2 regions of the Bryocella sp. genome follow, and region 2 is predicted to be linked to the other one. Evidence: riboswitches for the same ligand, from Rfam matches in the RefSeq annotation. Region 2 holds a riboswitch; the other holds the start of a gene.
What was found. A riboswitch is a leader RNA that binds a small molecule or an ion and turns the genes downstream of it on or off. The one in region 2 is predicted to bind cobalamin.
Positions count from the first base shown of each region.

Region 1 (4,209 bases), on a different contig from region 2:
CCGTCTGTTGGGAGGTCTGCACCTCGAGCGAGCTCTACAGGGCGATCCTGTGCTCAAGCCGGGACTTCTTTCCGAAGCCCATGGTGGGGTGCTCTATGTCGACGAAATCAATCTGCTCCCTGCGCACCTTGGCGACGCGCTGCTCGACACTGCATCGAGCGGAGTTCACGTGGTCGAACGCGAAGGGCTTAGCGCCTCACATGCGGCCGAGTTTGTGCTGCTGGGAAGCATGAACCCTGAAGAAGGTACGCTGCGCCCGCAGCTACTGGATCGCTTCGCACTGGCAGTCGATGTCATGGCTACGCTGGATCCGGACGCGCGACAAACGGTAGTCGAGCGGCGCATCGCCTTTGAGCAGGATCCTGCGGGGTTCCATAGGGAATGGTCGGCCATGGAACAGCAACTCCGCGATCAGGTTAGTAGGGCTCGCGAAAGCTACACTAGCGTTCGTTGCTCAAAAGAGATTCTCGCGATGGTCAGTACCGCCGTGTGCGCGGCGGGAGTGCGTTCGTTGCGCGCGGACCTTGCGGTGGTGCGCGCTTCGATCGCCTATGTCGCGCTGGCCGGAGATGAAATCGTCCGCCCGGAACATGTCGAAGCCGTTTTGCCGCTGGTACTCGCCCACCGAACCCATGACCGCCCCCCGCCAACTCCACCCGGTTCCCCATCACAAGGACCTCAACTGCCGAAGGAGATGACCGAAGCAAAGGATCACCCGGTCCCCGGCGACGCGCTCGCGAGAATCTTCGCCCCGCGCAAGGTGGACGCCTTCGCGCTGCGTCCGGCGTTCCAGGCAGATGCGCGTGGGGTCAGTGCGGCGGTTTCCGCTCCGCAACGTGGCCAGGTGACTGGTGTGCGCCGAACGGAAGAACCCAAGGAGCTCGACCTTCGCGCAACCTTGACTCACACACTGCTGGACTCGGGAAACCTGCAGCCGAGGGTGCAGGACCTGCACGAGCGAATCCGCAGGCCAGCAGCGGGAACGCGATATCTTTTCGTGATCGATTCGAGCGGATCGCATGCGGCCCAGGAGCGCATGCGGCTGGTGAAGGGCGCTGTAGCCAGCCTGCTTTCGCGCTCCTTCAGGAGCGGCGATGAGGTTGCGCTCATCGTCTTCCGCGGGACTTCCGCACAGGTCTTGCTGGAGCCTTCAAAGTTGCTCTCCGAGGCCAACCGCGCGCTCGAGTATCTGCCTACAGGAGGAAGGACACCGCTGGCCCATGCGCTGGATCTCGCGAGGAAGTACATTACGCCATCGACGCTGCTCATCCTCCTCACAGATGGGCGAGCCAATGTGGCTCTTGGAACTGGCGACCCCTGGCAGGAGGTACTGGACATCGCTCGCCAGATCAAGACATATTGTCTCGTGATCGATACGGAGAACTCCTCCGAACGGCTTGGAAGGCCTCGGGAGCTCGCCGAAGCGATGGCTGCTGAATATGCACACTTGGATGTCTCGGGAGGAAATGACGAAGTCGTTGGCGCTTTACAGCGTCTTCCGCTCGCAACGGCAGGATAACGGATCGCTGCGATTGACCCGCATCCGCAGGAACGGTATAACTTTGCTATCTGGTGTTCGGGAAGACGGTGCGAATCCGTCACTACCCCGTAACTGTAAACGCTGAGAGCCTGGCATGAAGGGTCACTGGGATGAAAGTCCTGGGAAGGCCGCCTGGTTCGATGAAGCGTAAGTCAGGAGACCGGCCAGATGAAGATCGGGCTTCATTCAACTTCGCTGGGAGAGTTGAAGAGCATATCCACGCGTCATTCGATCGAATGCCGTGGCATCCGCCTATTACCAATCCCGCTCATTGTCCGGCAGCTTCGTGCGTCCGGATGCAAGGAGCGTTTGTATGCAACAACCTCAGACCACGGCGGCGGTGACGCTCGTGCTCGGCGGCGTCCGCAGCGGTAAGAGCCGGTTCGCGCAAGGCCTGGCCAAGCGTGCCAGCCGTGTCGCTTTCATTGCGACGGCAGAACGCCGCGACGATGCCGAAATGCATGCGAAGATCGAACGTCATCGCGCCGAAAGACCCTCTACATGGACGACCATCGAAGAGCCACTCGATATACCGCGAGTTATTCGCACAGCAGGGCAGGAGTTTGACGTGCTGCTTATCGACTGCCTCACCCTGTTCGCGTCCAACCTGCTGGAAGCGTGCGGCGAAGATGCTGCCAGGCTGCAAGGCTACATCCACGAGTTGTGTGCCGCGCTCAACGCTGCGCCTTGTTCCATCGTCCTCGTGTCAAACGAGGTTGGCAGCGGTGTGGTTCCGGCCTACGAACTCGGGCGGCGCTACCGCGACCTGGTCGGCGAGATCAATCAACGCGTCGCTTCCATCTCCGACACGGTGCTGTTGATGGTCGCGGGACTGCCATTGCCTCTGAAGGGTTCCCTGCCGGAGGCAACCAGGTAATGAGGGGCTTCCTGATTGCCGGCACAGCCAGCGGCGTGGGTAAGACCACAGTCACACTGGCGCTGATCGCTGCCATGCGCCAACGCGGTTTGATCGTTCAGCCCTTCAAGGGCGGACCGGACTTTCTCGATACGGGTCATCACACGCGCATTGCAGGGCGCAGCGCGCGCAACCTCGATACGTGGATGCTGTCTGCTGATTCCAATCGCGACGTGCTGTGCGAGGCCGCTCGCGGTGCCGACGCGGTGATCGTGGAAGGCATGATGGGACTCTTCGACGGTAAGGACGGTGCCACGGAAAATGGAAGCAGCGCGGAGATTGCGAAGCTGCATAAGCTTCCGGTGGTGCTTGTGCTCGATGCCGGAAAAAGCGCACGCAGTATTGCCGCTACCGTGCTTGGCTTCGAGCTCTTCGATCCAACACTTCCCTTAGCGGGTGTGATCCTCAACCGCGTCGCCAACGAGCGTCATTTCCAGATGCTGACCACGGCGATTCTTGCTTCGTGCCGGACACCCGCGTTGGGGTGGCTTCCCCGAGAGCCGCTTATCGCTATCCCCGAGCGGCATCTTGGTTTGCGTACCGCGGAGGAGTCTGACGAGGATGGCGGGGTTGAGCAGCAAATCGAACGGCTCTCGGCCCTGGCGGAGAAGCACCTCGATCTCGAAACGTTGCTTTCTCTTGAATGCGGGCTGGAGTGTTCGCCGGTCCCACAGCTTGACCCTGAGACAAGAGAACCACGCATCCGCGTTGGCGTCGCGAGAGACCGCGCCTTCTGCTTCTACTATGAGGACAACCTCGACCTTCTGCGCCAACATGGGGCCGAGATCGTGCCGTTCAGCCCCATGCTGGATGTTTGCCTTCCGGAAGATCTGGACGCCCTTTATCTGGGGGGCGGATACCCGGAACTCTATGGTCGCAAGCTCAGCGAGAACGGGTCGATGCTTGCGTCCATGCGGGCCTTTGCAGCGACCGATCGTCCGATCTATGCGGAGTGCGGAGGGATGATCTACCTGGGTCAGCAACTCACCACCACCAACGGCGAGACGTACACGATGGCCGGGCTGCTTCCGCTTGCAACTGGGTTGACCGCAAAGCTGATGCACTTCGGATACGTCACTACGGAACTTACTCGCGATTGCCTGCTCGGCGCTTGCGGCACGGTGTTGCGCGGTCATAGTTTTCACTACTCGTGCATTACGCGGACGGAGCCGATGACAACCAGCTACCGCGTGCGGTATTCCCTTTCCAATCGCGAAGAAGACGAAGGCTTCAGTCTAGGCAACATCCTCGCGAGCTACATTCATATTCACTTTCGCGCAGCGCCCGATGTGCCACGGCATTTCATCGAGGGCGTGCGCTCAATCAAAGCGAAGGAGAGGACGATCGCTTGAAATCAACTTGAGCCGATGCATCGCGATCGGCCCACAACGAAAACCAAACAGCAGGGTGCCGGGAAGAGCGGTGAGAATCCGCCACTACCCCGTAACTGTAAGCGCCGAGAGACATGCAGAAACGCCACTGGAGCTTTGCTCTGGGAAGGCAGCATGGATCGATGAAGCGTGAGTCAGGATACCGGCCCTGCTGCCACCTATCCCGAGGGGGAACATGAAAGCCGTAACAAAGCCATCAGCACGTCCCATGAATGCCGCCAAGTCGAAAGCGGCACTGCGCTCCACCCATTTGGCACTCGCATTCGTCCTCGCCATTGCCGTCATCATTTCACCGTCGTGCGCGCAGCAGCCAAAGACACTGCGAGGAACGGTGCATGATCCTCTCGGCGCACTTGTCGTCG
Region 1 covers NZ_JBMHYI010000060.1:12,679-16,887, forward strand. The annotation lists gene AC5E6W_RS17375 (VWA domain-containing protein) at 1-1,519, shown strand, start outside; cobalamin riboswitch at 1,554-1,723, shown strand; gene cobU (bifunctional adenosylcobinamide kinase/adenosylcobinamide-phosphate guanylyltransferase) at 1,782-2,417, shown strand; gene AC5E6W_RS17385 (cobyrinic acid a,c-diamide synthase CobB) at 2,417-3,808, shown strand; cobalamin riboswitch at 3,845-4,012, shown strand; gene AC5E6W_RS17390 (TonB-dependent receptor) at 4,023-4,209, shown strand, end outside.
Region 1: another riboswitch for cobalamin. It lies ahead of cobU (bifunctional adenosylcobinamide kinase/adenosylcobinamide-phosphate guanylyltransferase); the one in region 2 lies ahead of AC5E6W_RS18815 (TonB-dependent receptor).

Region 2 (4,209 bases):
GCTTCGATCACGCCTCGGGCGAGGCGATTCTCGCCATGGATGGCGACCTCCAGCATGATCCAGCCGAGATCCCGGCGTTCCTGTCCAAGCTCGAAGAGGGCTACGACGTGGTGAGTGGCTGGCGCGCGCAGCGTGCGGACAATGTGGTGATGCGGCGCATCCCATCGACCATCGCCAATTGGCTGATGGCGCGGCTGTCGGGAGTCGACATCCACGACTTTGGAACCACCTTCAAGGCCTACCGCCGGGAGGTCATCCGCAACGTGCCGCTGTATGGCGAGATGCATCGCTTCATCCCGGCGCTCGCGAGCTGGTATGGAGCGTCGATCTGCGAGATCCCGATCTCCAATCCTGCACGTGAATCCGGCAAGAGCCACTACGGCATCTCGCGCACCTTCCGCGTGATGTTCGATCTGCTCACAATCCGGTTCCTGCTGAAGTACATGACGCGGCCGCTGCACTTCTTCGGCGGCCTGGGCGCGCTGGGCCTCGTCTCCGGCGCGGGCATTGCGATGTGGCTGCTTGTGCTGAAGCTGGTCACCGGGCAGAGCGTCGTCGGACTCCATGGACCCTGGTTCATCATCGCTGCGGTCCTGTTGCTCGGCAGCATCCAGATGATAGGCTTCGGCCTGCTGGGTGAACTGCAGGTGCGCCACTACTTCACGGACTCCGCGCGGACGCCGTATGTCATCGACCGCGTGGTGCGGCTGAAGCCCAGCGAAGAGAGCATGACCCGTTAGCGCACAACGCGTATCCCTATTCTCCCAAGAGACAACCTAGACATGTACGCAATTGTGATTTCGCATACGGGCGACCCCGAGGTACTTCAACTCGTGGAGGTCGATGACCCGAAGCCTGCCGCTGGACAGCTACTGGTGAAGGTGCACGCCGCGGGCGTGAACTTCATCGACACGTATCTGCGCGAGGGCCGCTATCCCGTGCCGCTGCCGTTTATTCCGGGGCAAGAGGCTTCGGGAACCGTGGTGGAGCTTGGCGAGGGCGTCACCGGGTCCGTGGTTGGCGATCGCGTCGCGTGGGGTGGAAGCCGCGGCACGTATGCGGAGCTCGCCTGCGCTCCGGCATCGGAGTGCGTGAAGGTTCCGGACAGCGTCGATCTCGACACAGCTGCTGCGCTGCTGACGCAGGGCCTTACGGCTCACTATCTCTCGCATGACACCTACGCGATCCAGCCTGGCGATACAGTGCTGGTGCATGCCGGTGCTGGCGGGGTGGGGTTGCTGCTGACGCAGGTCGCGAAGATGCTGGGGGCGAAGGTGATCACAACGGTCTCTACCGAGGAGAAGGCCGAGCTATCGCGTGGCGCAGGTGCAGACTTCGTCATCAACTACACGACCGAGAGCTTCGTCGATCAGGTGAAGGAGATTACCGGAGGCAAGGGATTGCCGGTGGTGTATGACTCCGTGGGCAAGACGACCTTTGAGGACTCGCTGAAGTGTTTGCGCCCGCGTGGCCTGATGGCGCTCTATGGAGCTTCCAGCGGCGCTGTCCCTGCCATGGATCCCATTCGGCTCATGACGGGGTCGCTCTATCTCACGCGGCCGACGCTGAAGGACTACGTGCCCACTCGCGAAGAGCTGGAGCGGCGTGCCGGCGACCTCTTCCGCTGGATCGCAGAAGGCAAGCTGAAGGTTCGCATCGGCCATCGTTATCCACTCGCAGAGGCGCCACAAGCTCACATCGACTTGGCAGGTCGCAAAACCACAGGTAAGATCCTGCTGCTGCCGTAGGCGCGAATCCTGAATTCGAGGATCGCACGGGCCCGATTCTCCACGGCCGAGGGCTCTCGTACACTGGAAGCTCAGCCTATTCTTCGCGACCGCGCACCTGCGCCTCGTGAACCCTTCAACTGCTACCCGCTGGCGAATGTTCGGGAAGCGCGGTGAAACTCCGCCACTGCCCCGCAACTGTGAAGCGCGTACCTGCAGCGATGCTGCAGGTGAGGCCGGACCGAAGCTCCCACTGGTTGCCTTCGCGCATCGGGAAGGGAAGGCTTCTCTACAAGGTCCAGCCCGTAACCGCGCCAGTCAGGAGACCGGTTCGTCTGCGTACAGCCTGCCACGCCTCCGAAGGGGAGGTGAGGAGAACCTATGACATCCTTCGTTTCGTGCCGCCATCGAGCGGCTGCAACCTCCTTTCCCAATCGACGATCATTTCGCACTGCAGCGGCCTTCGCCGTGGCGCTGCTTGGTATGCACGCGGCCCATGCTGTTGTGGTCCGGGGCCGCGTCACGGACGCGCTCGGCGCTCCACTCTCCGGCGCTCGCGTGCAGCTGATCGAGAATGGCAAGTCCGTGGCCTTCGCGTATGCGGGGACGGATGGCTCCTATGAGATCCGCTACTCCAACGCCGGCCGGTTTACGCTGCTGGGCTCGGGCTCGCCGTTTCTGCCGTACGTCAGCCCCGACTTCTACGGCGGAGCCACCGACGTCCTGCAACAGGACGTGGTGCTGGCGATGAACACCGTGCGCCAGGACATTTCGGTGAGCGCGACGGGTATTCCTACGCCGCTGCCGCAGCTGACCTCTCCCGTCACGGTGATTCCGGGCGACCTCTTCGCCGACCAGCTTGGCGTGAACGACCTGGTGCGCCAGTCGCCGGGAGCGTTCGTGGTGCAGACGGGCGAGGCTGGCGGCGTGACGTCGCTGTTCCTGCGTGGAGGCAACTCCACCGCGAACCTGGTGACGATCGATGGGATTCCTGCGGAAGATGTCGGCGGCACGTTCGACTATGGCAATGTGAGCTCGACCGCTATCAGCCGGATGGAGATCTATCGCGGACCCAACTCTGCACTCTTCGGCACCGATGCCGGCGCGGGAGTCGTCACCATCGAGACGCAGCGCGGCACCACGCTGAAGCCGGTGCTGAACTACTCGGGCGACGCGGGCACGTTGCACGAGTGGCGTGACGAGCTGACCGGCGGAGGCACATGGCAGCGGCTGGACTACTTCGGCGGCTTCTCACGCTTCGACATGTCGAACGCCGTGCCCAACGACCGCTATCACAATGCCACAGCCGTCGGAAACCTGGGCTATGACTTTGACGGCAATACCACGCTGCGTTTCACCATCCGCCGCACGGTTTCACGTGCGGGGCTTCCTGGCGGGTACGACTTCCAGGGCCTCGCCGAGGCGGGCCATCAGGCCGATCAGGATCTCTACAGCGGCATCACGCTGGAGAACCGCTTCCACGACAAGTGGCACAACCTCGTGCGCTACGGCATCGCGCGCAAGCGTGAGCAGGCCGACGAAGGCAATCCAGTAGGAGTGGCTGGCGGCTTCGGCTATGTAGGCAATGTGGTGACGATCCGCGGCGCCAATGGCTACACGGCGACGGGCCAGGCCCAGCTGTTCTTCGGCAACAACGACGACCAGGCCTCCAATCGCGACCAGCTCTATTACCAGAGCGACTATTCGTGGTCGCCGCATCTGATCGGACTCTTCGGCTTCCGCTACGACAATGAGCGGGGCGCGTTCAACGACTATCTTCCTGCCTATGCCTACGTAGAGAACGAGAAGGTGCGGCGCACTAACTTCGAATACAACCTTGGCTTCCAGGGCGAGTTCTGGAACCGGCTCTTCTACTCGGTTGGAGGTGCGGTAGAGAAGAATCACCTCTACGGTATCGCGGGAACACCGCGTTTTGGCCTGAGCTATGTTCCAGTGCGACCCAAGGCGGGTTGGTTCCATGGCACGAGGTTGCGCGCTAACGCCGCCACGGGCGTGCAGGAGCCGACGCTTGCGCTCGAGTACTCGAGCCTGTACCAGCAGCTGCTTTCGATTGGTGATACCGCGGACATTGAGGCGTATCACATTAGGCCGCAGTCGGCGGAGCGCTCGCGCACGTATGACGTCGGTGTGGACCAGAACATCCTCGGCGAAAAGCTGGTTCTGAAGGGTGGCTACTTCCACAACGTCTTCGATCGCCAGCTGGAGGGCGTCAGTGCAACGGCATTGAGCCAGTATTTCAACTACACGTTCGCTCCTTCGACGTTGTATTCGGCGTATGTGAACTCGCTGGCGTATCGCGCTCAGGGCGCGGAGCTGGAACTCGTGTGGCAGCCTCTGCCGCGCCTGCTGGTGCGCGGCGGTTACACGTACCTCGATGCTCAGGTGTTGCAGTCGTTCGCGTCGGATGCGGTGGAGGCTAACAGCGGAGCGCCGACCATCAATCCGGCGTTTCCGAATATTG
Region 2 covers NZ_JBMHYI010000064.1:19,738-23,946, reverse strand. The annotation lists gene AC5E6W_RS18825 (glycosyltransferase family 2 protein) at 1-740, shown strand, start outside; gene AC5E6W_RS18820 (quinone oxidoreductase family protein) at 783-1,748, shown strand; cobalamin riboswitch at 1,866-2,076, shown strand; gene AC5E6W_RS18815 (TonB-dependent receptor) at 2,109-4,209, shown strand, end outside.